Regions from separate parts of the Vibrio sp. M260118 genome, predicted to be linked through region 1. Evidence: predicted binding sites of a transcription regulator. Region 1 holds the regulator's gene; each other region holds the start of a gene.
The links. The regulator MetJ, encoded in region 1, represses methionine synthesis genes. The targets are predictions, from matches to a motif close to TTAGACNTNTANANGTCTAA.
Positions count from the first base shown of each region.

Region 2: metE (5-methyltetrahydropteroyltriglutamate--homocysteine S-methyltransferase) is a predicted target of MetJ. The motif match lies at 12,352-12,371, and genes of this name have one in related genera.
Region 3: metF (methylenetetrahydrofolate reductase) is a predicted target of MetJ. The motif match lies at 6,373-6,392, and genes of this name have one in related genera.

Region 1 is NZ_JATABG010000180.1:91-6,091, reverse strand. It holds gene QTO00_RS11770 (O-succinylhomoserine (thiol)-lyase) at 1-784, opposite strand, end outside; gene metJ (met regulon transcriptional regulator MetJ) at 1,003-1,320, shown strand; gene QTO00_RS11760 (malic enzyme-like NAD(P)-binding protein) at 1,416-2,693, opposite strand; gene rpmE (50S ribosomal protein L31) at 2,949-3,167, opposite strand; gene priA (primosomal protein N') at 3,452-5,653, shown strand.
Region 2 is NZ_JATABG010000052.1:323-19,057, forward strand. It holds partial or broken gene QTO00_RS05375 (Hsp70 family protein) at 1-836, shown strand, start outside; gene QTO00_RS05380 (Hsp70 family protein) at 885-3,692, shown strand; gene QTO00_RS05385 (DinB family protein) at 3,897-4,448, shown strand; gene QTO00_RS05390 (LysE/ArgO family amino acid transporter) at 4,481-5,077, shown strand; gene QTO00_RS05395 (thiol:disulfide interchange protein DsbA/DsbL) at 5,592-6,191, shown strand; gene QTO00_RS05400 (transporter substrate-binding domain-containing protein) at 6,253-6,939, opposite strand; gene QTO00_RS05405 (DNA-3-methyladenine glycosylase I) at 7,164-7,850, shown strand; gene QTO00_RS05410 (GNAT family N-acetyltransferase) at 7,863-8,450, opposite strand; gene QTO00_RS05415 (BLUF domain-containing protein) at 8,515-8,934, shown strand; gene QTO00_RS05420 (MarR family winged helix-turn-helix transcriptional regulator) at 8,948-9,409, opposite strand; gene QTO00_RS05425 (organic hydroperoxide resistance protein) at 9,519-9,941, shown strand; gene metE (5-methyltetrahydropteroyltriglutamate--homocysteine S-methyltransferase) at 10,012-12,300, opposite strand; gene metR (HTH-type transcriptional regulator MetR) at 12,437-13,348, shown strand; gene QTO00_RS05440 (DUF4250 domain-containing protein) at 13,388-13,588, opposite strand; gene QTO00_RS05445 (hypothetical protein) at 13,675-14,355, opposite strand; gene QTO00_RS05450 (EAL domain-containing protein) at 14,412-16,883, opposite strand; gene QTO00_RS05455 (YgiQ family radical SAM protein) at 17,075-18,735, shown strand, end outside.
Region 3 is NZ_JATABG010000174.1:982-8,714, forward strand. It holds gene ltrA (group II intron reverse transcriptase/maturase) at 1-1,042, shown strand, start outside; gene QTO00_RS11520 (EAL domain-containing protein) at 1,103-3,565, opposite strand; gene glpX (class II fructose-bisphosphatase) at 3,784-4,791, opposite strand; gene zapB (cell division protein ZapB) at 5,104-5,346, shown strand; gene metF (methylenetetrahydrofolate reductase) at 5,425-6,315, opposite strand; partial or broken gene metL (bifunctional aspartate kinase/homoserine dehydrogenase II) at 6,544-7,733, opposite strand, start outside.

The DNA of each region.
Region 1 (6,001 bases):
GACGCGAGCTCTCTTCATGGACTTTCATGCGCGCCCCGAGGGTACGAATACCGCGCAGTGTCATATAGCTATCGAATGGCGTTCCCGTAGCCCCGATACAGTTCCCCCACCATGCAAGCTCTTCTGCATGCTCTTCGGTTTTGGTTATCACAACTCCGCCGATGACGTCAGAGTGACCATTGATATACTTTGTCGTCGAGTGAATAACAAAGTCAGCGCCAAGCTCTAAAGGCTTTTGGAATATCGGTGTCAAAAAGGTGTTGTCGACTGCGACAAGCGCGCCAACTTGCTTAGCTTTCTCACACACACTCGCAATATCGACAACGCGAACTAGCGGGTTAGATGGCGTTTCAAGCAGGATTAGTTTTGGTTTCTTGGCGATGGCGGCATCTAAAGCTTGTTGATCCGACTGGTCGACGAACTCAACGTTGAAGTCACCTTTGTTAGCGCGAGTATTGAATAGACGATAGGTACCGCCATAGCAATCGTGAGGCGCAATGATCAAGTCATCAGGGCCTAAGAAAGCGGAAACCCATAGGTTAAGCGCTGATGTCCCGCAGTTTGTAACTACTGCACCTTTACCTGATTCAAGTTCAAACAGAGCTGTTTCCAGTAAGCCTCGGTTAGGGTTACCCGAGCGGGTGTAGTCGTATTTTGGAACATCGCCAAATGCAGGGAAACCATAGTTCGTCGAGAGGTAAATCGGTGGAACAACAGCATGATGCTGAGTGTCAGATTCGATACCAGTACGTACCGCGATAGTAGCAGGTTTGCGGGGGCTCATAAGTGTTTCCTTTCGAACTATAGTGACTTCTATGTGGGAATGCGCTATACCTTTATCTTGTTAGATATATGTTATTCCTATCCCATTCCCTCCACTTTACTTGTCATTTTTGTGGCCGTCAACACTTCTAGACGTCTATATGTCTTTGCTTGTGGCTATAAATACCGCTAAAATTAGGGTTTCTATTTTTAACCATAATTATTAATGAAAGGTGCGCAATGGCAGATTGGAATGGCGAATACATTAGCCCATATGCTGAGCATGGAAAGAAAAGCGAACAAGTAAAGAAGATTACCGTTTCTATTCCATTGAAAGTATTGAAGGTTTTGACTGATGAGCGTACACGTCGTCAGATTAACAACCTACGCCATGCAACAAACAGTGAGCTACTGTGTGAGGCATTTTTGCATGCTTACACAGGCCAACCACTACCAACTGATGAAGATTTGCGTAAAGACCGCCCAGACGATCTGCCTGCAGAAGTTAAAAAACTAATGACAGAGATGGGAATTGAGTTCGAATCTTTCGACGAATAATAAAAATTATCGCGCCAAAATTTTCGCACGCTGACGAAGTTTCGATTCAAAAAAACCGCTGACAGTGCAGCGGTTTTTTATTGGTACTAGAATCGTTACCCTGCCATGTAGTTTTCAGGCATTTCAATACGAGCAACCCCAGAATCAACTGCTGCTTGAGCAACCGCTTTAGCTACGCGCGGAAGTAGGCGAGGGTCCATTGGCTTAGGAATGATGTAACCTGGGCCAAACGATAGTGCATCAACACCAGCTGCTGACAGTACCTCTGCAGGTACCTCTTCTTTTGCTAGTTGGCGAATCGCATCTACCGCTGCCAGTTTCATCTCATCGTTGATCTCGCTAGCGCGAACGTCTAGTGCGCCACGGAAGATGAATGGGAAACAAAGCACGTTGTTCACTTGGTTAGGGTAGTCACTGCGGCCAGTACCCATGATTAGATCATTGCGGACTTCATGTGCCAACTCTGGTTTGATTTCTGGATCTGGGTTTGAACATGCAAATACGACAGGTTTGTCAGCCATTAACTGCAGCGCTTCAGGAGAGAGTAGATTCGGCCCCGATACACCAAGGAACAGATCTGCGCCTTCGATAACGTCTTCTAAGGTGCGTTTATCAGTGTTATTGGCGAACAGCTGTTTGTATTCGTTTAAGTCATCACGACGAGTATGAATCACGCCTTTACGGTCAAGCATGTAGATCTTCTCACGCATCGCGCCACACTTAATCAGTAGCTCCATACAGGCTACTGCAGCTGCACCAGCACCTAAACAGACGATAGTCGCTTCTTGCAGCTTCTTACCTTGAAGCTCAATTGCGTTAAGCATGCCCGCAGCAGTAACAATCGCAGTACCGTGTTGGTCATCGTGGAAAACTGGTACATCACAGCGTTCAATTAGCTGCTTTTCGATCTCAAAACAGTCAGGAGCCTTGATATCTTCTAGGTTAATGCCGCCAAAGGTATCAGCGATGTTGGCGACTGTATCAACAAATTCTTCAATGGTGCGGTGTTTTACTTCAATGTCGATGGAATCAAGGCCAGCAAAACGCTTAAATAACAGAGCCTTGCCTTCCATCACAGGTTTGGACGCAAGAGGACCTAAGTTGCCCAGACCTAGAATTGCGGTACCGTTGGAAATAACAGCAACCATGTTGCCCTTTGATGTGTACTTGTAAACATTGTCAGCATTTTGAGCAATTTCGCGCACAGGTTCGGCTACACCAGGGCTATAGGCGAGAGCAAGATCTTTGGCCGTTTCTGCTGGTGTGGTAAGAGCGACTTCAATTTTACCTGGGGTAGGGTAAGCATGGTAATCCAACGCTTGCTGGCGAAACTGTTCTTCTGGGGATAATTCTTGACGATCGTCGGCTGACATAAGTATACGTACTCGTTAATTATTATTAGGAAAGGGGAATCCATTCTAGATTAACTAAGTCAAGCTGCCTAGGTCAAAGTGCGAGCTGAAGCTATAAAATGTGGTAAATGACTGGAGATATGACCAGATGAAAAGAGATATGCCTAGTTAAGGTGAGTTTGAACAATGAAATTATCTGATAAATGGTCGTAGTGGCATACGCTGAAGACAAAAAAGGACGCTTGAGCGTCCTTTTTAGATTCGGATAAGAAGAAATTACTTCTTGCTTGATAGAGCACCGAAACGCTTGTTGAAGCGATCAACACGGCCGCCAGTATCAACGATACGTTGCTTACCAGTGTAGAATGGGTGACATTTGTCACATACGTCTAGGTGGATAGACTCTTTAGCTAGAGTTGAGTTGAACTCAAAAGAGTTACCGCAAGAACAAGTCGCTTTTACTGCTTTGTATTCTGGGTGGATACCAGCTTTCATGGGAGAACCTCTAAATATAGGCCGTGTCGCTATCCGAATCTCAGCCGGACACCACACGTAGTTAATAAAAAACTTAGTTTGATACCGCTGCTATTAAGCTAGCCATATCACTAAGGCGCGATATAGTAATGAATAGCTGGCTTAGGATCAACCTGTTTAGGGCTTAAAGTGCTACTTTATTAACCTAAATTGTTGTGCGGGCGCAATTCTCTGTCTCTTTCCCCTAGGTTAGTTTTCCCTTAGACTAACGAACGTTACCTTTCACTGAGCTCTATAGCTGAATTATGCGACCAACAATTGCGCGCGTGGCATTGCCTGTACCGCTAGATAAACAGTTTGATTATCAGATCCCTAGCCACCTATTTCCAATTGTCGGTGGGCGTGTTTCTGTACCTTTTGGCCGTCAAACTTTAGTTGGTATCGTGATGGCTTTGGTGAACGAGTCAGAGTTCAGTATTGATAAGTTAAAGCCTATCAAGCAAGTCTTAGATAACCAGCCAGTTTGGCGGGAGACACTCTTCTCTTTGCTAAAGTGGTGCAGTCAGTTCTATCAACACCCCCTTGGCGACACTCTCTTTAATGCTCTGCCTAGCGCTTTACGTAAAGGTAAGCCTGCTGACTTCGCCACGTTGGTTGAGTGGCAGTTGACGTCAAGTGGCCGAGATCAGTTGATGCACAACTTTGGTCGTGCGGTAAAGCAGGCTCAAGTGATGCGTATGCTGGAATCTGGTGCAGTTCCACACCAGCGTTTTATCGACGAAGAGATCACCTCTTCTGTATTGAAGGCGCTTGTGGAAAAAGGCTGGATTGAGTCTGTAGAGAAAAAGCCAATCATTAGAAACTGGTGTAAGGACGTTGAAGCATCGGTTGATAAACCTAAGCTAAATTCCGAGCAGGCAGTTGCTATTGCGACGGTAAACAGCAATCAAGGTTTTGGTTGTTACTTGCTTGAAGGTGTGACTGGATCCGGTAAAACGGAGGTCTACCTAAATCTCATTAAACCCGTTTTAGAACAAGGTAAGCAGGCACTGGTTCTTGTACCTGAAATCGGTTTAACGCCACAAACTATCAATCGCTTTAGGAAGCGCTTTAACGTTCCCGTGGAAGTGATTCACTCGGGGCTAAATGATACCGAGAGGCTAAATGCGTGGCTCAGTGCCCGTGACAATGCGTCGGGAATAGTTATTGGTACCCGTTCGGCACTGCTTACACCGTTTGCCAGTTTGGGCATTATTATTGTCGATGAAGAGCATGACTCATCGTATAAACAGCAAGATAGCTTGAGGTACCATGCCCGCGATGTTGCGGTTATGCGCGCCAATAAGGAAAACATTCCTATTGTACTAGGCTCAGCGACACCTGCTTTAGAGACACTGCACAATGCGTTATCTGGAAAGTACCATCACTTAGTACTGTCGTCGCGAGCGGGGAGTGCAACTCCAACCACAAACAAAGTTCTCGATGTCAAAGGGCTCTATTTAGAGAGTGGCTTGTCAGCGCCTTTGATTGCCGAAATGCGCCGTCATTTAAAAGCGGGTAATCAGGTGATGCTGTTTTTGAATCGCCGCGGTTACTCTCCCGCTTTGATGTGTCACGAGTGTGGCTGGATCGCGGAGTGTAAGCGTTGTGATGCTTACTACACCTATCACCAGAATAGCAATGAAATCCGTTGCCACCACTGTGGTTCACAGCAGCCGATTATTCATCAATGTCAGGGCTGTGGCTCAACCCACTTGGTTACAGTAGGTGTTGGTACGGAGCAGTTGGAAAAGCAGCTTGCAGAACTCTTTCCTGAATTTAAGACGATACGAATTGACCGCGACAGCACGCGACGTAAAGGCAGTTTAGAAAATGCTCTGGGCGCGATCCGCAATGGTGAATATCAGATTTTGATTGGTACTCAAATGCTGGCAAAAGGACACCACTTTCCTGATGTCACGCTGGTGGCACTATTGGATGTGGATGGCTCACTGTATAGCAGTGATTTTCGCGCGTCTGAGCGTCTGGCGCAGCTATTTATTCAAGTCGCAGGCCGTGCAGGCCGAGCGAGTAAGCAAGGTGAGGTTGTTTTGCAAACTCATCACCCGGATCATAGCCTACTGCAAGCTTTACTAACTAAAAGCTATCGTCACTTCGCTGAAACAGCTTTAGAGGAACGGAAATTAGCGCAGTTACCTCCTTACTCGTTTTTGACTCTGTTTAAAGCGGAGGCGAATAATTCCCAGTTAGTTGAAGATTTCTTACGTCAGGTGAGACATACCCTGGAAGCACATCCGCTGTTTGATCAGTACTGCCAAGTGCTTGGACCAACCCCTGCGCCATTAGCCAAGCGTGCAGGTAAATACCGTTGGCAGTTACTGTTACAAACTCAGAGTCGATCTGTGATGCAGAAGCTACTTACCAGTGCAAGACCAGTGATTCAGATGTTGCCGAATGCCAAGAAAGTGCGTTTGAGCTTAGATATAGAACCACAAGATCTTAGCTAACTTGCCCGAGCTCGATGGTTTTGTTGGCTAAATCATCGCAAGTCACCATTAGAATCTTAGAGCTATTCACACCTTTTTCATTTATTTGTGATTAAGATCTCATATAATGGATCGTTTTTGTTAAATATCCCGTAACTTTGTGTTTTGAAATGAATAAACTAGGTCTTGTGCAATATGTTGCTTCCCAGTCATGCTGTGAGAGTTAAACGTTTGCGTAACGAAGATCAATTAGAAGATAGGCATTTTAGCCTGCGTTTCGACATCAACTTAGTGTTTAAGCTAGGGGGATGTATATCAACTAGAGGCTTAGGTGGCTTGTAAGCTACCAACTTGGAAATGAAGAGGGTT
Region 2 (18,735 bases), on a different contig from region 1:
TGACCCAAATGGGCTTACCTTACGCGCAAGATGCGGGTATCACACGTCACATCGCAGCCTTTTTGACCAAGCAAGCCAACGCACTTTCTGGCGCCGATGAAGCACCGACACAAGATTTCAACCCATTCGCTAACATGCCAGGCATGCCGGGTGGCGAGTCTACGCAAGTAAATGACTTTATTAAGCCAACCGCTATCCTATTCAATGGTGGGGTACTGAAATCAACACTGCTTGCGCATCGCCTTGAAGAGACAATCAACCAGTGGTTGATTGATGCTGATAACGAGATGGCAAAGCGCTTAACTAGCGTTGACTTAGATCTTGCCGTTGCAAGTGGCGCATCCTACTACGGTAGTGTTCGTCGTGGTCAAGGCGTTCGTATCCGCGGTGGTATCGCCTCTAGCTACTATGTCGGAATTGAAAGTGCCATGCCAGCAATCCCAGGTATGGCTCCTCCAATGGAAGCACTTTGTGTTGCTCCATTTGGTATGGAAGAGGGTTCGAGTGTTGATGTACCAAGTCAGCAATTTGGTTTGGTCATCGGCCAACCCGTTAACTTCCAATTCTTCGGTTCAACGGTGCGCCGTGACGATCTAGCAGGTACGCACTTAGACCACTGGGCACCTCAAGAACTAGAAGAGCTACCTGAAATTCAAGTGACGCTGCCAGTTTCTGAAGGACGACGCGAAGGCGAAGTTGTTCCTGTCACCCTAGCTTCACGTGTGACTGAGTTAGGCACTCTCTATTTAGAAGCCATTGCAGCAGACAATGGTCAGAAATGGCATGTCGAGTTTGATGTCCGAGAGGATGTAAGCTCAAACTCACAACAAGCATAACCATCTACGGCACCTTTGGGTGCCGTTGTTTTACGTTTAAGGTGACCTATGGCATCTCCTCGATTCTTAGTCGGTATTGATTTAGGTACAACCAACACGGTTGTCGCATTCTGTGAGATTACCGATGACCTACAAAACTCTGCCGTCTCCCTATTTGAAATAGACCAGCTAATTGGCCCTGGCGAAGTGGTTCGTAAGCCGCTGCTGCCCTCTTTCCGCTACCATCCTGCGGCGGGGCAAGTGTCACCCTCAGATTTAACACTGCCATGGGACAACGCGCCCGTGTCCGGTGATATCAGCCAAGTGATTGTTGGCGAATGGGCTCGCGAGCTTGGCGCTAAAGTCGAAGGTCGTCAGGTCTCCAGTGCCAAAAGCTGGCTCTCACATCAAGCGGTAGACCGTAGCTCAGATATTCTGCCTTGGGCAGGTGCAACAGATGTTGATAAAGTCTCCCCTGTGATTGCCAGCGCGAGCTACCTCAACCACATTCGTCTTGCATGGAACTACCGTAACCCAAGCAATAAGCTCGAAGACCAAAATGTGGTAGTCACGGTTCCGGCCTCATTTGACGAAACTGCTCGCAAACTGACACTTGAAGCGGCGCAACTTGCCGGCTTAAACAAGATTGTCCTGCTCGAAGAGCCTCAAGCTGTCTGCTACGACTGGTATGCACGCCACCAGCAAAGTGCTGCTGACGAGCTTAAAGATTTACCACTGATCTTAGTCTGTGACGTTGGTGGTGGTACAACCGATTTAAGCTTGATTGAAGCTAAATTCGACCAAGGTGAGCTAGCACTTGACCGCATTGGTGTTGGTGAACACTTGATGTTAGGTGGTGACAACCTCGACCTCGCCTTGGCTCACCTTGCAGAGCAACGATTTAATCAGAATAAAAAGCTCAACGCAGCCAGTTTTACCAAACTAATTCAGCAAACCCGTAAAGCCAAAGAGAACTTACTCTCAGCCAATGCGCCCGAAGAAGTAAAAATCACTATGCTCGGTAGTGGTTCTAAACTGCTTGGCGGCACGAAGAGTATTGGCCTTTCTAAACAGGAAGTGCATCAAATTGCGCTCGACGGTTTCTTCCCGCTTTCAGAATTCAGCGACACTCCAGATAAAAGACGCAGTGCCGTGGTTGAATTCGGCTTGCCTTATGTGGCCGATCCTGCGGTGAGTAAACATGTTGCTGAGTTCTTAAGCCAGCATCAACAGGTCTCAATGGCTGCCCTGAATCAACAAGACACCAACAAACCTGCGATTCCCGTTGCTTTACTGCTCAACGGTGGTGTATTTAATAGTGAACTTGTCACCGAACGCGTAACACAGTTACTTGGCAACTGGCGTGGTGACAATGTAACAGTGCTCGATAACCCTCACCCAGATTGGTCGGTTGCACTAGGCGCGGTTGCGTTTAACAAAGCTCGCCGCGGCGCACAACTAAAAATTGGTGGCGGTGCTGCTCGCTCTTATTTCCTCCACCTGCAAGAGAAAAACAAAATTGGTAAGGCGCTATGTCTACTGTCGAAAGGCACCGAAGAGGGTCACGAAATCAGGCTGAGCGGTCGCCGGTTCTCATTGACACTAGGCGAGCCGGTTCGTTTTAACCTGCTGACCACAACCCACGATACGTTGTCCAACAATACTGCGATTCAAAATGGCATCATGGTGGACATTGACCCAGATTTGTTCGCGCCTTTGCCGCCGTATATTTCGACTTTAGAAGGTGAAGGTGTAGAGCTACAGGCCAACCAAAAAGAGCGCGTAGAAGTTCAGCTCGCTTGCCAGTTAACCGAAGTCGGCACCCTGAAAATGGAGTGTGTCCATGTTAAGGATGACAATAAGCGTTGGGAGCTGGAGTTTGAAGTCCGTAACCAACAAGCGGACGAGCAGATTGAACACAACCTGCACCCTCGCCTACCAGAATGTAAAGAGCTGATTTCTCGCATCTATAGCGGCAACAAGAAGAGTGCAGATTCAAAAGAGATCAAGACTCTGGCTAAAGAGCTAGAACGCAAACTGGGTAAGCGCGACGAGTGGGACTTCACCACCCTGCGCCAACTGTTTGATGCCTTTGCACTAGGACGTAAACGTCGTCGTCGCTCAGAGCCACACGAGAAGAACTGGCTGCGCCTAGCAGGGTTCTCGCTCCGTCCTGGGTTTGGTGACGCCACCGATTCATGGCGCATTGAGCAAGTTTGGGGACTCTACCAACAAGGGATTCAGTTTAAAAACCACCAAGGTTGGACAGACTGGTGGGTATTCTGGCGTCGCATCGCTGGTGGATTGAGCCAAGAGCAGCAAGAGAACATTTTGGCTGACATCGCCAAGTACCTCCATCCGGGCGCGATGAAGAACCCTCAATCGGCAAAAACTGCGCAAGATATGGGTTATGAGTCTATGGTGCGGCTTGCAGCGTCACTCGAACATCTTGAAGTGGAAGACAAGGTTCTACTCGCTTCTTGGTGTTTAAGCAAAGCCATCAACCATAACCAGTTTGAACAAGCTCATTGGTGGGCTCTAGGCAGGCTTGCCTCTCGTACTCCGCTATACGGCAGCCAACACAGCGTGATTCCTCGTGAACAAGCTGAACAGTGGCTACCTAAGCTACTGGAACAGAATTGGCAAAAAGAACCAATGATCGCCTTTGCTGCTGTGATGATCTGTCGTAAGACAGGCGATCGCTTGTTTGATATCTCTGATAACTATAGAAACCAAGTACTAGCTAAACTCAAACAGAGCAAAGTTCCTGAATCATGGGTAAGCTTGGTTAAAGAGGTAAAAGAGCTGTCTGAAAGCGAGTCTAAACGTGTATTTGGTGATGCTCTGCCAAGTGGTTTAACCTTAGTCACTCAATAAAGTAGTAACACTCCGGTGAAAGCGATATTTATGTCGCAAAGTCTCATTTGTCATCATCACAGACAGATTGCTGTCAACGATGATCGCTTTGACTGGAATTTTCCACTAGTCTGATTGGGATTCAGCCTTACCCAGCAAACACCAGAGACTAAAAACACAGAAAGCTTAAGGATTTAGCTTTCTAAAATAGCAAGAGAAAGACAAATGGATTTATCTTCAAGCTACAGAATGCTGGCTCTATACAACCAGCGCATGAATGCACAACTTTTAGAGGTTTGTGAAGAGCTCAGCATCGAACAACTCAACCAACAGACTCATTCATTTTTCCCAACCGTGATGGCCCACTGGAACCACATCCTATTTGGCGATCTGATCATGCTACAGCGCTTGGTCGCGAATGAGATCTATTACTTAAGCAATAATCAACGCAACAAGTTACCTACTGCGAAACGCATTCACGACACCTTTGTTACCACGCTAGATCAGCTAAAAATCCTGCGCACAACCGTCGATCAAATCTACGTTGATATGACCAAAACCTTCACGGATGAAATGTGTCAACAACAAGTGACTTACATTACAACTGAAGGTAATGAAATGAAGCGTAATGTTGGCGAGTTCTGTCAGCATATCTTTAACCATCAAACTCATCATCGCGGGCAACTTACGGCGATTCTGGCCCAACTGGGCGTGGATTTTGGTTGCACAGACTTGCCTATAATTGTGCCCGAAGGTTCAAAAGCCCTAAGCCAATAGCGCGACTTTGATTCGAAAATAACGGAGTGATGATGTCAGCTTTCTTCGCCGGTTTTTCCCTAGGGCTATCGCTAATTCTCGCCATCGGTTCGCAGAACGCGTTTGTCTTGAAGCAAGGGCTTAAGAACCAACACGTGTTCATAATTTGTGCGGTTTGCGCGCTCTCTGATGCGATACTCATTAGTTTCGGCGTCGCAGGCTTTGGCGCCATCGTTAATCAGTATCCGCATATAGAAACCATTGCTCGATTTGGCGGCGCTATTTTCCTCACAGTGTATGCCTTACTCAGTTTCAAATCCGCGTTTACTGCCCATCATGGGATGGGAGCTAGTCAAGCAAGCGATACCTCGTTACTCAAATCAATATCAATCTGTTTAGCGTTCACCTGGCTTAATCCACATGTCTATCTCGACACCGTGGTGTTGCTTGGATCTATCTCTACCCAATATCAGCCGCAACAGTCGCTATTCGCCTACGGTGCAATCTGTGCTTCTTTTGTTTTTTTCTTTTCGCTCGGATATGGCGCTAGACTATTAGCCCCGCTATTCAGTCAACCTAAAGCATGGAAAGTGCTCGAGTTTTTAGTTGGAACTATCATGTTGCTCATCGCTTTATCACTGGTGTGGTAAATAAAAGTTTGCGGTTCCATAATCATGTAATTTCCGCTAAGCTGTCTCTTCTATCAATTATGGATTGCTCAGTTGTTATTTAGTCGCTCAATTCTTTCTGCATTTACGTTTGCTTGCCTGCTAATACTCTGTAGTACGGCGGTCAGCGTGCATGCTAGTGAGCAACTGTTTGAGTCTATCTCACCTAAGATAATCAGTAGCGAAAACCACTATCAGTTAAATCCTATCAAGTGCTTAAAGATAGAAGAGTATAGCCAAGCTTCTGGACACTCCTGTTGTGGCTCTAGCTGCCTACTTAAGTTAACCAACTCGCAATCAATATCGACACCCTTCGTTTCCTTGCCAACTTTGGCACCTTTAAACATAGATGAGATTGGCAAAGCTATCGCGCGTGCGCGTACTTTGTATCGCCCTCCTATCGCTTAACTCTTATTTGTAACTTGTCCTCTTAACACAGTGGTTGTGTTGAGAGCTTAGCGCTATTTGTTAAATAAGATTTTTATAGGATTCAGCAATGAAAAAGCTATTCACTCTTTTGTCATTCTTACTATTTTCCGTAGCTGCACATGCAGCGCAATTCACTGAAGGTACCCACTACACGGTACTAGACGCCGAGAAGTCAACGACACCTAAAGTCACTGAGTTTTTCTCTTTCTACTGCCCTCACTGCTACCAATTTGAGCCAATCGTAGACAACTTAAAAAACTCGCTTCCAGACAATGCGAAGTTCGAAAAGGTACACGTTGCTTTTATGGGTGGAAGTATGGCGGTGCCAATGGCTAAGTCTTACGCCACCATGGTTTCGCTAGACGCAGAAAAAACCTTGGTTCCGGCAATGTTCAAGCAAATCCATGACTTGCGCCGAGCGCCAAGAGATGAACAAGAGCTACGCCAAATTTTCATTGATAACGGAATCGATGGCGCCAAATTTGATGCGACTTACAACAGTTTTGTCGTCAACTCTATGCAGCGCAGCTTCGACAAGCAGTTCGCTAAAAGTACGCTAACCGGTGTTCCGGGTGTTGTGGTGAACAATAAGTACATTGTTAAAGCCGATAAGATTCGCTCACCAGAAGAGTACAACCAGTTGGTTAACTACCTTCTGACGCTCTAAGTGCGAGTGAGCGACAATAAAAAGCCAGAGCATATTGCTCTGGCTTTCTATTTGGTCACCGTTATTGGCCGCGTATCGCCGCGTTAAGCTCATCCATAAACTGGGGATGACTTTCTAGAAATGTCTTCGAAATGTACACACCAAACTCTTTTTCGACTTGGAGAGTTATCTGGTATCTGGTGTCATTAGGGTAAGCCGCTTTGAAAACTTCTTCTGCGACCAATACCGCACTCACTTGTTGGCTATCTAACATCCCAACGAGCTGTCGAATGTTTTCAGCGGGATGGGCAGGATCATAACCAGATTTCATCAACCAACGATTAGTATTCGCATTCAAAAGGCTAGCAACCTTTTCTCCCGGTTGAGCGACTGACAACAGCTCCGCCCCACTACCCGCTAATCGTACCCAAACCCAGCGATTGGTCATAATTGACTCGGAAAAAACCGCATATTTGTCCCGCTCATCATTACGTGACGCCATAAAGAACCCGTCAGAGCGGCCGTTCTTTAACTCAGCTAACGCCCGTCCATGATTGGAGCCAATACTAATCGAATAGTCGACTCCAAGTACTTCTAATATCGGCTTCATTCTATCTAGTCCAATTCCACTCTGATTGCCATCACTGTCTATGGTGGTATATGGGGGAAAATCCGGACAAAAGAAGTGCATCTCATACTGAGCATGTGCGTAACTCACACTGGCGCATAAACAAATCAATAGAGCGCGATACAAATGTCGTCCTGCCATGAAATCAGCCTATAAAAAGTAAGTTCTTTTAATATAGGCTCATCTCAGGAAGTTCTCCAATTAATCAACAAATTAACCATTTAGTGGCACAACTATCATTAATGACAACCTCATGCATAATCCGGTTCATAGTACTCAGCAACACACCTCAGTAAAGACAAGAGCGCAGCAGCAAGCTAATATGGGTTTGCCATACGAAAAGAAACAAAAACGGAGAGACCATCTTGGCACTAGAAAATTTCAATGATATCTACCAACGCGCCGCTGATCGTAAGGGCGGGACTGATGCTCTCGAATCATTGCTGTCTAAGCCGCTAACTATCGATCAACTCAAGCAGATTCCAAACGATAGGTGGTTGTCAGCGTTTAGCATGAAGGTCTTTCAAAGTGGTATATCGTGGAAGGTGGTTCGTAATAAGTGGCCTAACTTTGAAGAGGTGTTCTTTGGTTTCAAGGTCGAGCCGTTATTGATGCTTTCCGATGAACAGTGGGACAACAAAGCGAGCGATACCCGTATCATTCGCCACCATGCCAAAGTGAAATCTATTCACGCCAACGCACAGATGTTACATGAAGTATCACTCGAACATGGTTCATTCTCAAATATGGTTGCCAACTGGCCAAGCGAGGACATCACTTCGCTGTGGGGCTATCTGAAAAAGCACGGTAATCGCCTTGGAGGGAACACAGGTCCGTATAGCTTGCGCCAAATGGGCGTTGATACCTTTATCCTCTCTGGTGATGTTGAAAGCTACCTACGCGCCTGTAAAATCATCGAAGGTGGTAGAGATACCAAACGCTCTCTACTCGCTGCCAATCAGGCATTTACTCACTGGCAGCAACAGAGCGGTCGCTCACTGACTGAAATCAGCCAAACCATCGCGTTCAGTACAGGCGACAACCGCGTTTAGCCACACAATGTATCAACGCACAGACTGCCACTGCTCTCTGGTAATTTCATAAAGGCAGTGGCGTTCTAGTGCGTGACCTTTGGGCAATTTGGGATGGTCAAAGTCTTGGCCCGTGTTGGTCATACCTATTTTTTCCATTACCCGTTGTGAAGGTGTATTCGACAGAGCAGTAAACGAATACACACGCTCTAAGTTCAGTTGTTCAAACGCAAATTCTAGCGCTTTAGTAGCGGCTTCAGGAGCTAACCCTTTACCCCAATGCTTGGAATCAAGTCGCCAGCCAATCTCAACAAACGGAGCATTGGGTAAGCCACTCTCTTTATCTTGGCCAAGTAGACCAACAAAGCCGATAAACTCTCCTTTCTCTTTAAGCTCTACCGCCCAAAATCCCCAGCCATGTTTTTCAATATAGCTACGACCTCTGCCCGCTTGAGCAGTACTTTCTTCCGGCGTTAATACTGATGGGAAGTACCGCATAACCTGCGGATTGGCGTTAATTTGGCAGTAAGGCTCAATATCTGAATCTTTCCACTGCCTTAGACGAAGTCTCTCGGTTTCTAGCACTGCCCTACCTCCAATGTTGGCGTTGTTAATATCCATATATGCACTATGTTTAGTAGTGATAATAGTAATCTGATCGCACATAGTATGGAAAGGAATCTGTATGTTTCTAACACGACTAATCTATGCGAGCAAAATCTCTGATGGATTTAATCTAGATACCGTCGAGAGCATAGTGCACGCTGCAAAAGAGAGTAACCAACGCATGAACGTGACGGGATTGCTCTGTTTTGATCGTCACTTCTTTCTTCAATGCTTAGAAGGTTCACGAACTCACGTAAACCTCATCTACCAACGAATTTTGAACGACAAACGTCATACCGATATCATCATGTTAGATTACCGCGAGATTAGTGCTCGTGAATTTAGCAACTGGTCGATGGGGTACATTCCTTCAACGAGCCTTACCGCCCCTATAAACCTTAGGTATTCAGGTGGTAGCGAGTTCAACCCGCATGAAATGTCGGGTGAAAGTGCCTATCGCCTTATGTTGGAGCTCAAGGATGCTTTGCCTACGGTTTAGCTTAATGAGGCTACTATGCGTCTATTGTTTTGATGACTTTTTCACACAATCGTTTCAACTCTAGCAGCTCATCTAACTCGAGCTGGATTTTGCATTTCATTTCCGCAGGAACTTGCATGGCCGTTTGCTTTAAGCTGATACCTTCTTGGGTCAGCTTTAGGACTCTCACTCGCTCGTCCACTTCGCTTCGCTCACGCAGCACAAATCCTTTGCCTTCTAGTCGCTTTAGTAGTGGCGTTAAAGTTCCAGAGTCAAGGTGCAACCGTGACCCAATGTCCTTCACGCTGATACCATCATTCTCCCACAGCACCATCATCACTAAATACTGTGAGTAGGTTAGCTCTAACTTATCAAGCAAAGGCCGATAAGTTCGAATAACAGCATTCGCCGCGCTGTAAAGAGGAAAGCAAACTTGATTGTCGAGCATCAAACTCTCTTCACCCATTGCTTGGTTGTCTGTTTGGCAAACTTTCATCTCATCACCTAAAAAATAAATTGCGCACAATATACTTGCAAAGCATCTTAGTTTCGATCTAATATTGCAAGCAATTAAATTGCACACAATCTAAATTGAAGGTAATAACATGACGACTCTATACAAAACTCAAGCAACAGCATTAGCAGGTCGAAACGGTCAAGTTAAAACAGATGATGGTCTACTGGACTTAGAGCTTTCATATCCAAAAGAGATGGGTGGCTCTGGCGCGGCAACTAACCCTGAGCAGCTGTTTGCGGCTGGCTACTCGGCATGTTTCTCTAACGCAATTTTGCACGTGGCTCGCGAAGGAAACGTTGCTCTAAAAGAAGCGCCAGTAACAGCAGAAGTTGGTATTGGTCCTAACGAACAAGGTGGTTTCGCATTAACAGTCAGCTTAGCCGCATCACTCGCACTGCCTCAACAACAAGCGCTTGAGCTGGTTAAAGTGGCTCACCAAGTTTGTCCGTATTCAAATGCGGTACGCGGCAACATCGACGTTCAAGTTACCGTCAATGGTGAAGCGATTTAATCCCTCGCCCACTGCCTTTATAAAACAAAAATGCCGACTCTATTGCCGGCATTTTTGTCTCACTTAAACGTTATGCTTGGTAGCTATTACGAAGCTCTTTCGCCGCCAATACCATGTTGGCGAGTGAAGCTTCAGTCTCTTGCCAATTACGTGTTTTCAATCCGCAATCGGGATTCACCCAAAGTCTCTCAGCAGGAATCTTTTCCGCTGCCTTTTTGAGTAAGCCCTCAATCCACGCTTTGGTTGGAATATTTGGCGAGTGAATATCATACACACCAGGGCCAATTTCATTCGGGTAGTTAAAGTCTTCAAATGCTTTGAGTAGCTCCATGTTTGAGCGTGAAGTCTCAATAGTAATTACATCAGCATCCAATGCAGCGACAGATTCAATAATCTCATTAAACTCTGAGTAGCACATGTGCGTGTGAATTTGTGTTTCAGGTTTGGCACTGGCCGCGGATATCTTAAATGCGTTGACGGCCCAATCTAGATACTCTTGATGATCGCATTTCTTAAGTGGTAAACCTTCACGAATTGCTGGTTCGTCAATTTGGATAATGTTGATCCCTGCCGCCTGAAGGTCTGACACTTCATCACGCAATGCAAGAGCTAGTTGATCGGCAATCTGCTTGCGACTGATGTCTTCGCGTGGGAATGTCCAACATAAGATCGTTACCGGCCCGGTCAACATGCCCTTCATCTGTTTTTCGGTCAACGATTGCGCGTAAGTAGACCACTCAACAGTAATCGGTTTTTCGCGCTCTATATCAGCAACCACTATCGCGGGTTTAACGCAACGGGAACCATAGCTTTGCACCCAACCAAATTTGGTCGTTTGGAAACCAGCTAAGTGCTCGGCAAAATACTCTACCATGTCATTTCGTTCCGCTTCGCCATGTACTAGCACGTCGAGATCTAACGCTTCTTGGCGCTTTACTGCATCGGCAATATGGCCCTTCAGCGCTTGTTGATATTCTGCATCCGATAGCTTACCTGCACGATAAGCGCTGCGCTGAACACGAATTTCACTCGTCTGCGGAAACGAGCCTATAGTCGTGGTCGGGAACAGTGGTAAACCTAAGACCTCGCTCTGATGCGCGGCGCGCTCGGCATAAGGGGCGCTTCGCTCTGCGAGTTGCTTGGTAATGCTATTCAAGCGTTGCTGGACTTGCGGCTTGTTGACTTTGATATCCGTTTTACGTGCTTGAATTGGCGCGCTATACGTATCACAGGCGAGAATCGCTTCTTGGCTTCCGTCTAGAGCCTGACCAAGTAGAGCAACCTCCCTCACCTTCTGTTTCGCAAATGCAAACCAATCACGTACTTCTTCGCTAAGGGTTGTTTCTAGCTCTAAGTTGACTGGACTGTGCAGTAGCGAACAGGAACTGGCAACCCAGAGTCTGTCTCCAAGCTTATCTTTCACTGGTTGTAACAAGGCAAGTTGTGCACTGAGATCGGCTCGCCAAACATTGCGGCCATTGACCACACCAGCAGAAAGCACCCACTCCTCTGGTAGTTTTGATACAACGTGTTCGAGTTGCTGTGGTGACGCGGATAGGTCAACGTGTAGACCGTCTACTTGCAGCTCAACGATTTTATCTAGCGTATCGCTCACTGAGTCAAAGTAAGTGGTTAACAGAACCTTTATATCGCTGCGAATCACTTGATAAGCTAGCTTAAACGAATCCAGCCACGGTTTTTCCAGTTCAAGAGATAAAATAGGCTCATCAATTTGCACCCATTCCACACCCAGCTTTGATAGCTTAGCCAAGATAGCTTGATATGCTGTCAAAACCCGTGGTAGTAGCGACAGACGATCAAATCCTTCTTCAACTTCTTTACCTAAGTAGAGGTAGCTCAAAGGCCCTAGTAGAACAGGTTTTACCTTGTGGCCACCTTTAATCGCTTGATTCACTTCATCAAATAGCTGTGGCCAACTCACCTCAAACGTATCGTCTTTGCTAAATTCTGGAACAATATAATGGTAGTTAGTGTTGAACCATTTGGTCATGTCTGAAGCAGCATTGCCGCTACACTCACAATTTGCCTGAGACTGACCGCGACCAACTTTAAATAGCGTATCTAAATCCGGGAAGCCATCGCGATGACGCTTTGGCACATGGCCTAGCAACAAAGTTGTCGTGAGAACATGGTCGTACCAAGCAAAATCACCGGCGGTAACAAGTGCTAGACCCGCATCGGCTTGGGTTTTCCAGTTATTTTCTCTTAACGTTGAGCCAAGATTTTTAAGCTCAGCCTGATCAATCTCACCACGCCAGTACTTCTCTAGCGCAAATTTCAGCTCACGTTTTTCACCAATGCGAGGGTAACCTAGTATATGCGTATTAGTAAATTTCATGTTCCCTCACATCAACTATCAATGAATTGATCAACAGACGGAAAAGCTTGTTTAGACGTCTAGATGTTTACACCGCTTTAAAAACAGGTTAGGTTAATATTATTCATGCTATTTACGCACTACCTGAGGCAAACTAATGATCGAACTTAAACACCTGAGAACATTACTCACGTTGCGTGACACTGGCTCGCTTACAGCAACGGCGACGACCCTGCACCTCACTCAATCTGCGTTATCACACCAGATTAAAGATCTCGAAGCTCGGATCGGAGGCCAGCTGTTTCTGCGCAAGACACGCCCGGTTAAGTTCACTTCAGAAGGTGAAATCCTATTGAATCTGGCGGATGAAGTTTTACCCAAGATCGCAAGGGCTGAAAATGAAGTCGCCAACTTAAAGGAAGACGTAAACGGCCGACTGCACATGGCGATAGAGTGCCATTCATGTTTTCAGTGGCTAATGCCAGCATTAAAAGAGTACCAAGTCGCTTGGCCAAGCGTAACGCTGGACTTTTCATCCGGCTTTGGATTCGAGCCACTACCAGCACTGATGGCCGGCGAGCTGGACTTGGTGATCACATCAGACATTCAGCCTCGCTCAGAAGTGCATTATGAACCCCTGTTTGATTTTGAAATGCGCTTAGTCACCTCGATCACTCATCCGTTGGCCAATAAAACGAGCATTGAGCCCGAGGACCTAGCCGATCAAACCATGCTCTCATACCCTGTGCAGAAAAATCGCCTTGATGTAGTCAAACACTTTCTGCAACCGGCTGGCATCGAACCAGTAAAGTGGAAACAGGCAGACAATACCTTGATGCTGATCCAGATGGTTTCGGCGGGACTAGGTGTTGCCGCTTTGCCCAACTGGGCGATCAGTGAGTTTTCTCGCCAAGGATTGATCACCAGCATTCCTTTGGGTGAAGGGTTATGGCGACGCCTGTTTGCAGCGACGCGAAATACCGACAAGTCTAAGCGTTACCTGCAAGCGTTCTTTACCACAGCGAGAACGCAATCGAAAAGTCATTTAGATGGGATTAAAACGGTATAGGTCATAGATCAAAGAGAGGTGCCTGCGCACCTCTTATCTCTATCTGTCGTAAGACTTAAATTGGTTAGTTAAGGGATCGTATTGATAGCCAAGCACATCGAGTTTACCCACCACGGATTCAACATCCATTTCATACATAGATGCTAACTCTTCAAACGAGTCACACTCTAAACGCAGCTTTTCATTGACGATACCCAATAAAATTATACTGTCAAAGCTTCCAACATTACTCAGATCCATTACTGCCTCCTTTACGCCTTCGCTCCTTAAAGCGTAGTCATAAAATAGCGGCTGAACAGTGAGCTAAGTCTAAATCTTTTCCTCGTTTACAGAGCGAACAGTGCCTGATTCGATGAAGTTGCAAGCAGCATTAAAGCTAAGGCACAAGCGAGCTGTCCTTTGTTAACCTCTTTAGACCTCAGCAAATGCAAACACCACATCAGTACAGAAGCAATCATGACACCAAAACCGACGAGCAAAGGAGCCGTCACGGCAGTTTGCGCTTCACTATCTAAACCAAAGGTTTTAAGCAGGATCGCTAGGCTTATCAGCATTGCTGACACAACACCAGAAACAGGCAAAATGCGGTGGAAGGCCTGTAAACGCGTTCGAGCTACAGTGAGAAGCAGATGAGCGAGCAACGCGCCTAACAGTGCAACCTGAACCAAAACATTTAAACCCGAAGCCAACGAAGCTTGGGCGACAATCTCAATCGCAACGTATGACAACGCAAGACCGTTGGCTAAATACATCACCCATATTGGCCCTTTCTCGCGCGTTTTCTTGGTTTGTACTTGAGTGTAAAAATAGGCAAGAGAAAACACGATCATCATGGCTTCAATACGCAAAGAAGCCACGGCTAACCATAAGATAGCAAGAGACGGCAATACCTTATGAATACGCCCTCTTTGACCAGGACAGATATCCCCTTTGACTAAAATTAGAGTAAGAATAAGCTGAGCACCCAATAGCATAGGCGCAAACACGGCTAGTAATTGCTGAACCATAGTCTCTTCAAAGATTTATTTTCGATAAGCTGCGGATAATAGCAGATTGAACAGTTTTAGCTATTGGCGAAGTGTTCCAAAATGTCCTGATTAGTGACGACGCCGAGATACTCGCCTGCATCGTTGACCACCAGCCAAGGCAACTTGATACCGGACTTGATGATCTCACCAACTTGCGTCAACTTAGTATTGAAAGAGAGCGAATAGACATTCGTACGCATCACTTGATTGAGCCGTTTACGTATTAAGTTAAGGTCTCTACTGGTTTCTAGCTTGGTCCCCAAAGTAGATGAGAGGTGGAAATTGAGTTCTTCGCGACCTACCACGCCAATGCAGACGTTTTTATCAATAATTGGGATAACGTCCAAACGGTACTGGTCCGAATCTAAAATGGCTCGCGCCTGTTCGAGCGTATCATCTGGCGACAATGTGGGAATATGCAGTTGAGAGATACTCAGAACTCCAACCTGACGTGCGTGCCCTGCACTGGACAAGAAACTATCGAGTTTTTCGTAATAACCCCAAGCGTTTTCAAGCTCACTCAGTGGCAATGGCTTAGAGAAATAGTAACCTTGGATATAATCGACGCCTAAGCTACACACCACCTCTAGCTCATTACGAGTTTCCACACCCTCCGCGACTACTTTCACATTCAAGGTATGGGCGAGCTGAGTGATCATTTTGACTATGTAATACTTGTGCGAGCCCTCTTGCAAATCTTTAACGAACTCGCGGTCTATCTTCAAAATATCAAAGTTACAATCACTCAAATAAGCGAACGAACTGTAGCCCGTACCAAAGTCATCGATGGCCACGGTGACACCTCGACGGCGAATATTACGCACTAAACTCGACTGACGCGACTCGCTATCAAAATAGGCACTTTCCGTTAGCTCAATCGTCACCGCATTTGGATTGGACGCGTATTGATGTACCAATGAATCCGCACTTTGTAGCACCTCATCAACCTCAAGCTTGGTATTGAGCGAGCGATTGATGGTTACACCTAACCCTTTACCAAACCTCGCATTGATAACATCAAGGTCTTCAAGTGCTTTTTTGCCCACACACCAATCGAGGTCAGAAACCAGATCGAGGTCTTCAGCGATCATCACCATCTCTTGAGTGTTAAGCATCTTGCCATTCGGGCCTTTAAAACGGCTGAGGGCTTCGAACTTAACAATATCCCAATTTTTTACATCCACTATTGGCTGATAATACACCTCGACCGCTTGAGACTTAATCAAGCGCTCCGCCCACTCTTCCAGCTCTTTACGTCTTAAAACCTCTTTATGCAGTGCGCCATGATAGAAAGTAATCTGCCCACGCTGGCTGCTTGTTTGCTCCAACATGGCTTGCACCGCATGGGAAACCAACTTCTTCGGCGTATGAGTATCGTGTCCCAACACAGACACACCAACACGGCCACTGATAATAGCGTTGTGTAACGTTTTGCCTGCAGTTTGGTTGAGAGTGGCGAAAAAGCGCCGAATGGTTTGGTGAATCATGCGAATTTGTGAAGGACCAGTCACCTTGTCACACTCTAAACATGCGACGAAATGGTTGCTTCCTAAATAACCAACATATTTAGCAACTTTGTTTTTGTTAAGGTGTTCAGAGAGCATAGATTTCAGTTCAAAGTCATCCACCTGAGCAAAGCTTGGGTGAAATGCCACCACCATGCTGATATTAGGTTCTGCGGTGTCCATCCACTGGTTTGTTATCGCGCGGGTAAACTGCTTCTCTGTTGGCAATTGAGTGAGTAAATCCACTCCGCCTCGCTCAACGTCCGCTATGCGATACAAGTTATTCGACAGGTCGAGGTAAACCCCAACATAAAAAGTGCCTTCAACCAAATTAATCTGCTGCAGGGTCAAATCTTGTGGGTAGGTTTTACCTTGAGCACTCTGAATCAGCACTATGCCTGACCAACTTCCTTGTTCTTCGACTTGATGCCAGATTTTTTGATAGAAGCCCGAGCTGTGTTTATCAGAATTAAGCACAGCCATCTGCTGACCAACCAACTGCTGGTTGTTGTAGTGACTGTGAGTGAGGAAGTAATCATTACAGGCAAGAATGGTGTAATTGCTATCGGCCAGTACCACCCCATGGTGAGGGTTATTGAACAACTGCTCGAACAGAGCGCTCAGCGTTGAAGTTGTGGCATGAAGAAACAGCAACGGGGTCAATACACCCTTTACTTTACTGTTGCTTTCAGCTTTAAACAGCAGTTCAACGTAACAGCACTGGTCATCACTCAGTTGCAAGCAGCAACAAAAACGTTGCTCTGTTCTTAACTTAGTCGCATCAACGAGTTGCGCCAACAACTTTGCCTGATCGTGGTAGCCCATACAGGGCAAAAGCACATTGCCTGATAACGTCGGGAGTTCGGAATTCAAGATCTGACAGCATTGGTCTTCATCTATGGTCAGTTGATGCTTGTCTAAGTCCCATACCCAATCCAACGAGCCTCCACCATGCTCGCCGATGGTAGATGACTGGGATACAGAACCTAGCTCTCGATACATTCGCCACTCTTTAGTTTAGTTAACCCTAATACTAAAGTTAGAACATTATTCTCTAAGTGACAGAATTATTATTAGCCAATCATTGGCTGAGGAGTAAATCTAACTCGCAAACAATAGTCCCAAACATAATGAGGTAGATAGTCATCGTCCAAGCCGTTATAATTCGCGCTCCCTGATTCAGAGAACAAAATATGTACAGCAACATCACTCCTATTCATGAGCATAAAAAGTATTGGGCGGAATGCTTTGGTACTGCACCATTTTTACCGACAAACCGAAAGGAAATGGACGCCTTAGGATGGGATAGTTGCGACATTATTATTGTCACTGGTGACGCGTATGTGGATCACCCGAGTTTTGGTATGGCGATCATTGGCCGCCTACTTGAAGCGCAAGGCTTTCGCGTTGGTATCATCGCTCAGCCTGAGTGGAACAATAAAGAAGCGTTTACCAAACTAGGCAGACCTAACCTGTTCTTTGGCATCACGGCAGGTAACATGGACTCGATGATTAACCGTTATACTGCAGATCGAAAGCTGCGCCATGATGACGCCTACACACCGAATAACGAAGGTGGCAAGCGTCCAGACCGCGCAACCTTAGTCTACTCTCAACGTTGCCGTGAAGCCTACAAAGGTATCCCTATTGTATTGGGCGGCATTGAAGCAAGCTTACGCCGCCTTGCACACTACGACTACTGGTCAGATAAAGTGCGTCGCTCAGTGCTCTTTGATGCCAAAGCCGACATCTTACTGTTTGGTAACGCAGAGCGTGCTCTGGTAGAAGTCGCTCACCGCTTAGCCGATGGGGAAGACATATCTACACTGACTAACATTCGTGGTACCGCTGTTAACCTACCTGCCGCACCAGAAGGTTTTAACCTTATTGATTCTTCTCGCATTGAAAAACCACGTAAAGAGGCATTCATTCCGCCAAACCCTTACGTCGTTGAAGAGCAGTGTGAGACCAAAGCCAAGACCGAAGAACCGGAAGCGAAGCCGATTACTATTCGCCCTTCGCGCCATGACGCGGCTACAACCGCAGTGCGTATTCCGCCATTCGAGAAGCTAAATAACGACCGCATTCTCTACGCGCACGCGAGTCGAATTATGCACTTGGAAACCAACCCATATTCTGGCCGTGCCTTGATTCAGCGCCACGGCGACCGAGAACTGTGGGTTAACCAAGCGCCAATCCCTCTTTCTACAGAAGAGATGGACTATGTGTTTGGTCTACCGTACGCGCGCGTGCCACACCCAATGTATGGTAAGGCGAAAATTCCAGCTTACGACATGATTAAAACCTCAGTAAACATCATGCGTGGATGTTTTGGTGGTTGTTCGTTCTGTTCGATTACTGAGCATGAAGGACGCATTATTCAGAACCGTTCAAAAGAGTCGATTCTGACCGAGCTAGAAGAGATCCGCGATAAAGTTCCGGGCTTCACAGGTACAATCTCCGACCTTGGTGGTCCAACGGCTAACATGTATCGTCTCGGCTGTAGCGATCCGAAAGCTGAGGCAAACTGTCGACGCCCGTCTTGTGTCTTCCCAGGGATCTGTAACAAGCTCAATACCGACCACAAGCACACCATCGACCTCTACCGTGAAGCTCGTAAGGTTAAAGGTGTTAAGAAGGTAATGATCGCTTCTGGTGTTCGATATGACCTTGCTATTGAGTCCCCTGAATACGTTAAAGAGTTGGTCACACACCACGTAGGTGGCTACCTAAAAATCGCTCCTGAACATACAGAAAAAGGTCCTCTCGATCTTATGATGAAACCGGGAATGGGTACCTATGACCGCTTCAAAGAGATGTTCGAGAAGTACAGCGCTGAAGCAGGTAAAAAGCA
Region 3 (7,733 bases), on a different contig from region 1:
TGGTATCCCGACAGTACGGGACAGAGTTGTTCAACAAACCCTAAACGACCTTTTAACCCCAATCTTCGAAGAGCAGTTCCATCCATCAAGCTTTGGATACCGCCCAAATCGAAGTTGTCACGATGCCATCAATAAAGCCACCATGTTCATCCGTCGTTATGGAATGCAGCATGTCGTGGATATGGACTTGTCAAAGTGCTTCGATAAGCTCGACCACGAACTTATCCTGAGGAGTATCCGAACACGAGTCACAGACGGCAGCGTGTTAGCGCTGATAGAACAGTTCCTAAAAAGTGGAGTAATAGTTGACGGGCATTGGCAGCAGACAGAATTAGGGAGTCCGCAAGGTGGGGTAATAAGCCCACTGATAGCGAATATCTATCTGGATGCGTTCGATCAAGAGATGCGAAAGCGGGGTCATCGGATAGTGCGCTATGCGGATGACATCTTGATCTTCTGTCGTAGTCGAGCAGGTGCAGAGAATGCGCTTGCTCAGGCGACAAAGATACTGGAGAAAGAGCTGAAACTGAAGGTGAATCAAAGCAAATCCCATATTGCACACAGCGAAAAAGGGGTGAAGTTCCTTGGCGTCAAAATCGGGAGTCAATACACCCGTATTCAGCCTAAGAAACTGGCTATGTTCAAACAGAAGTTGAAGCAGATGACCAAACGCAATGGCGGAAAGCCGCTAACGCAGGTCATTAAGGAGCTAAATCCCGTGTTACGAGGGTTCAGTCAGTACTTCAGGATCGCCAACACCGGTAGGGAGTTCTCGCGAATAGCAGGATGGTTAAGGCGTAGACTGCGCAGTATCCAGTTAAAAGTATGGAAGAAACCGACACGGTTGCACCGTAGGCTGAAACAGCTTGGCTACAAGCCACCGTTCAAACACATCCAAATGACAAGCTGGATAAACGCACAGAGTCCCTTAGCCAGTTATGCGATGCCAAATCAATGGTTCAATGATCTTGGTCTGGTTAACCTCGAGCATATAAGGACAGGGTACGTGTTCAGCAATTATGCTGAATGGAAGTGTGCATGAGCCGTATACGAGGCCCGTACGTACGGTTCTGTGAGAGGGATGAGGCGGCAACGCCTCACCCTACTCGATATATTGTTCTTCAAAACTATCAATTGAAATTGCTTTAGTCCAGTAGAAGCCCTGCCCTACTTTACCCCCTAGTTTTTCAATAACGTTTAATTCTTCTTGGTTTTCTATGCCTTCAATGATGGTTGTCGCTCCAAGAGCTTCTGCCATATTGATAAGTGTTTTGACTATTGTTTGGTTAGTTGAGCTGTGGTGTATATCTTTGATGAAAATACGGTCGATTTTGACTTCATCGATGTGTAGCTTACTGAGATACGCCATTGATGAGTATCCCGTACCAAAATCATCAAGTGCGATACCAAATCCTGTGTGTTTTATCATCGCCAGTTTTTCCATTATCTCTTGTGAACTTTCTAGCTCTTGTGATTCGGTAATCTCTAACGAAAATTGGTTCGGGCTTACGTTATATCTTTCACTTGTAGAACGAAGGAATGAGATGAAATCGGGCTGGCGAAAATCCATTACTGAGATGTTGATAGCAATTTTTATCGGAATCTGATGACGACCCATCCAAGCGAATATCTTTTTGATCGCCATACGAGTTAGGTTGTGAATCATTCCACTTTGCTCTGCAAGTGGAATGAACACGGATGGTGAGACCATGCCATGAATAGGGTGGTGCCAACGCATCAAAGCTTCTCCACCGACGACCGTTTGGCTAGCAATGTTGATTTGAGGCTGAATGTGAATATCCAACTGGTCGTTTTTGATGGCCATTCTTAGGTCATGGATAAGGTTGAGCCGGTGCGAGGTTTTGTCGCTCATATCATCACTATACTCTAGCCATTTAACGCCCTTTGTTTGGGCTTCAATCAGAGCCATATGGGCTTTCTGATGAAGCTCATTGATTTTCTCTTCATCGCGGACCTCGGCGCTCGCGATTCTGATGTTCAAGTCGCTCAAGTATTCGGTTTTTGCTAAATGGTATTGCCAAACATTAGACAGTGTCTCGAACTGAGACTGTAACGAAGTGCTTTTGTCAGCAAAAATGAGAGTTTGTTCTGGGGGCATAGTGATAGCGAAATAGCGCTTGAGCAGAGGTACATCGATATCAATCAGCCAAGGTAAGGCATACACGTCTTTCGAGATATTGCTTAACAATGACTGCTTAGCTGAAAAGACCGCCTCGCTACCTAGCAGCCCAATTAAATGTTCGACGCCTTCGGTAGAAACCAAAATCAGGCGCACACTATTTTTGTCTATTCCCCTGTTGTCAAACATGTCATTGATGGCGTGTTGGTAGAAGTATTGGTTTGGCATGTTCAGACTGTGGTCGATTAATCGATGCTGTTTGTCTAGCATCTCTTGGTGATGAAGGCGCTTTGCTAACCCTACTGAGAGTAGGTAGAGCTCTGCTAATGAACCAATGATAAAGCTGTGTAGCGTAAACATATTGACCGATAGCAGACCGGCATAGGTGAGTAAACCTCCGGTGGCTCCAGCAAAGGTACATACCCACGAGAGCAAGTAAGAAAAGGCAGGTGTATATCCTTTTTTAAGAGCAACAAAGCCGGTGCTGATACATATATAGCTAACGGGTAGGATAAGCAATGATGTAACTATCATTCGCTGCTGTTCACTGAGGAGTAATGAAATCGCGACCAAGACTGGAAAAATCCATTTTACCTTTTCGAGTATAGGGTAGACTTGTGGGCGATATTTTCTAAACTCGAGAAAATGCTTGGCAAACATCAAGGCTGACCATAGTAAGAGTAGGTGCAATACTCCCATATGTTTGGCTAGCCATCGGCAAAATTCATCGGGCAAGATCAAGTAGCCAAAACCGTGCAGAGCTGCAAACTGCAAGAAAATAAACAACTGAAATAACAGATACCAGACGTATTGAGTGTTACGTAGGTTTAATGCGTAAACCACACAGTTATAGATGGCTAGAGCGAGAAAAGTACCAATGATAATTCCCCAAAATAAGCGTACTTGAGCGGCATGCGTCGTGTAAGCCGTATCGGTCATGATTCTAATCGGCAATATTGAAGGGCCATCTGTTTGCTTGCTGATTAACAAGGTGATGTTATGGCCTGGTTCCACATTGAAACGAAATACTGTGTCTAAATAGCTTTGCGTATTGATTGGCCTGTCATTTATACCTAATTGCTGCGACCGTACTAGATTTCCATCTTGAAAGAGATAGACATCGAGGTGCTGCAAAATGTGATTTTGCGAAAACAAAACAAGCGATTTGGGCTGGGATAGTAATCGTCCGGAAATATGAATTTTGTGCCAGTAGTGGTTTGGATTCGGTGTGGTCGATTGTTGATAGAGTTGAGTATCAAAGGGCGTTGATTGCAACACTTGACGCGCGTGTAAACCGGGTTGACCCACAGCTGTTAGCAACGGAGTATCAACGTTTTGTTCGACGAAATTATCGTCAATTAAAAGGGCAGACGCAGTTACAGGTTGGCAAACAAGCAGTAGGCAAATCAATACGAGTCGAATCATAGACTACCTGCACCAAGATGACGTGTATTACTTAGCCCATCGACTAGGCATGGTTAAATTAAGTCATTCCACTGCGATTATAACACTGCGTATGACTTGGTTTATTGATTAAAGTATATGCAATTGAGGCCATAATTCAATTTTGACTGATGAAGCAAACAGGCCACCGTTTAGGTGGCCTGAGTAGTGATTGGATAATAAATTTATCTATCAATAGCTTATAAAATAATGTCTCTAACTTCTGGATCTTTGCGCTCTAGGTAGTGCGTCGACTTAATGCGGCGAATTGTACGACAGCGGCCACGGATGAGTAGAGTTTCTGTCGTTGCAATGTTGCCTTGACGAGAAATACCTTCAAGCAAGTCGCCTTTAGTTATCCCTGTCGCTGAGAATACAACGTTATCGCTACGAGCCATGTCTTCCATCTTAAGTACAAGGTTAGCTTTTACACCCATTTCTTCACAGCGTTTAAGTTCTGCTGCGCCATAGATGCGGTTTTCTTCACTATCACCTTTAACTTCATGACGAGGAAGTAGACGACCATGCATGTCGCCATCTAACGCGCGAATAACTGCTGCTGAAACTACGCCTTCTGGAGCGCCACCAACGCAGTACATTACGTCGACTTCGCTATCTGGCATACATGTTAGGATGGAAGCCGCAACGTCACCATCTGGCACTGCGAATACTCTCACGCCCATTGCTTGCATCTCCGCGATCACTTCGTCATGACGAGGCTTAGCAAGAGTGATTACAACCAGAGTATCTAACGTTTTATTCAGCGCTTGAGCGATGTTCTCTAGGTTCTCTTTTAGTGGCTTATGAAGATCAATGCATCCTTTTGCCCCAGGACCTACGACTAGTTTTTCCATGTACATGTCAGGTGCTTTAAGGAAACTGCCTTTTTCACCAGCAGCAAGTACTGCAAGGGCGTTAGACTGTCCCATTGCTGTCATGCGAGTCCCTTCAATTGGGTCAACAGCAATATCTACAGCATCGCCGCCAATACCAACATTTTCGCCAATGTAGAGCATAGGCGCATCGTCGATCTCGCCTTCACCAATTACGATCTCTCCGCTGATATCAGTTTTGTTAAGTAAGCTGCGCATAACTTCAACCGCAGCACCATCCGCTGCGTTTTTGTCACCGCGGCCAAGCCATTTGTAACCAGCCAAAGCTGCACCCTCGGTAACTCGAGAAAATGCCATTGCTAAATCGCGTTTCATGAAGACTCCAAAGTATTAGGAAAGAGTGAAAAACTAAAACGGGCGGATTTTATCATATCAGAAAGGAAACGTTTGCTTTTTTGCTTGAACAGCCATTGAACTGGATCAATCTAACCAGTTAAATTACACAATTGAGCTTGTCGGCTTGAGAGATGTAAAGCTATTGTCAATTTGCGACGTTTTTTTAATCGAATGGCAAAAAACTACAATATAGGGCGTGTTTATCCGCTCTCGGCTGAGTAGAATGGTTGCAAATGGTTTTGGAACATAGGTGTCTAAAACCTGGTCCGAATAATAGATAGGTAGGCTAAGATGTCTTTTGAAGTTTTAGAACAACTAGAAGCAAAAATCCAAACAGCTGTAGATACAATTGCTCTTCTACAAATGGAAGTAGAAGAATTGAAAGAAGAGAAAGAGAAATTAGCAGCAGAAGCGAATGAACTTCGTAGCAATCGTGAAGAGCTTGAGCAGAAAGCACAACAGATGCAACAAGAGCACAATGCATGGCAAGAGCGTATCCGCAGCCTACTAGGTAAGATGGATGAAGTAGAGTAATCGCTACTCATATTAAAAAAGGCTGAACTTAGGTTCAGCCTTTTTGCTTTGTATGGGAGTTTTATTGTGTAATCTTGCTTACGCTTTAGGACGAACACCCAAAGTGTGGCAAAGAGCGTAAGTCATTTCTGCGCGGTTTAGCGTGTAGAAGTGAAAATCTTTAACACCTTCACGACTCAGAGTACGGACCATATCAATGGATTGGCTAGCACCGACCAGTTGGCGTGTCGTTGGGTCATCATCTAGACCTTCAAACTGTTTTGCCATCCAGCCTGGGACCTTTACGTTGTTCTGAGCAGCAAAACGAGACGCTTGCTTGAAGTTTGATACTGGTAGAATACCCGGAACGATCTCTACGTCGATGCCCGCTGCAACACAACGGTCACGGAATCGTAAGTAGCTTTCTACGTCAAAGAAGAACTGAGTAATAGCGCGGTTAGCACCTGCGTCTACTTTACGCTTTAGGTTAAGTAGGTCAGCTTGAGCGCTTTTTGCTTCAGGGTGAACTTCAGGGAAAGCGGCAACTGAGATATCAAAGTCATGACGCTCTTTTAGCAGAGTCACTAAGTCAGAGGCATACATATCTGGCTTGCCACCATTTGGTGGAATATCACCACGTAGCGCTACGATGCTTTGAATGCCATTTGCCCAGTAGTCGTCTGCAATTTGAATTAGCTCTTCACGAGACGCATCAATACACGTCAGGTGCGGCGCTGCCACTAAACCAGTTTGGTCTTTGATCTCTTTGATAATCGAGTGAGTTCTGTCGCGTTCGCCAGAGTTTGCACCATAGGTAACGGAAACAAATTTTGGCTGAAGGGTCTTTAGGCGGTGTACAGAGTTCCATAGAGTCTCTTCCATCTTTTCACTGCTTGGCGGAAAAAACTCGAACGACACATTAATGTTGTCAGATAGTTCGGCGATGTTCTGATTTAGTGCGTCGATATGACTCGCGTGTGTGTATCCCATCTTACTCTCCCTGTGGCGATCTGTGCCGACAAAACCCTTAAAACTTGAAATTGACGTTTAGACGTCTATATGTCTACAGAATGAATTGAATACGATTTAATGTCAACTGTGTGATTATGAATTTTTTTCAACTTAATCATGAGCTCTATTCAAGTTTAGTTGAGGTGAATTCATACTGTTTTCGCTGAACACAGTAAAAAGGCGCTGAAATATCAGCGCCTTGATTAGTTAAAGTAAACTTGAGAGTAAGTTTAGGTCAGATTGTATTGCACCAGCCGTTACCTCTCGGCCTGCCCCTGGGCCTCTAATTACTAATGGATTGTCCTTGTACCATTTGCTTTCGATAGCAAAGATATTGTCGCAAGGTAAAAGGTTGGCGAGAGCATGCTCTTTGGGTAATGCTTCTACACCGACTCTTGCGGTCCCGTTCTTTTCAAGACGAGCAACGTATCTTAGGACTTTATCTTCTCTTTGCGCTTTCTCAAGGCGTTCCGCGAGCAGTTCACTAAGAAGGGCACTCTGATCTAGAAACTCGTCTAGTGATAGATCTGAGAGCTCTGTAGGCACTAAACTTTCTACCTTTACCGCTTCCGGTTCTAGTGAAAGACCGGATTCACGCGCTAGGATAACCAGTTTACGCATTACGTCTGAGCCATCTAAGTCGTTGCGAGGATCAGGTTCTGTTAGACCTTGTTGCCATGCTAAATCAACTAACTCAGCAAAAGGTACGCTGCCATCATACTGCTGAAATAGCCAAGAAAGTGTGCCGGAGAAGATTCCTGACAGGGCAATAATGTCATCACCGCTTTCGCGCAGGTCTCTCACGGTATGGTTGATTGGCAGCCCAGCACCAACTGTCGCGTTGTACAGCCAGTGGCGGTTAATTTTGGCAAATGCGTCTTGGACCTGGTGGTAATAGGTACTTGATGCAGAGCCCGCGACTTTATTGGCAGAGATAAGGTGCATGCCTTGCTCAGCAATATCTAGGTAGCGTTCTGCTAAGGTTTGGCTAGCGGTAACGTCTAGCACTACAAGATCGTCAAAGCCTTGGATAGCGCCAAGCTTTGCAATCCAGTCGCTCCCTTCATGGCTAATGCTTTCTTCATCAAAATGCTCGTTGGCTATACTTGCATCTATGCCTTTAGGGTCAAACCAATAGGTTTGGCTATCGATAATCGCAACCAGTTCAAAGTTCATTCCATGACGCTTTTCTAGCTCGCTTTTTTGTTCAGCGAACAACTCCAGCCAACTTGAACCAATATTGCCCTTACCACATAACGCAATTGCAATACGTTTTTGAGCTTGGAATAGCTGACTATGTACTGCTTTTACTAACGGCTCTGTTGGCGTAGTGCGAAGAATTGCCACTAAGCTAAGCCCGGATAGTGACTCAGAGATAAACTCGACCGGGGAAGCTT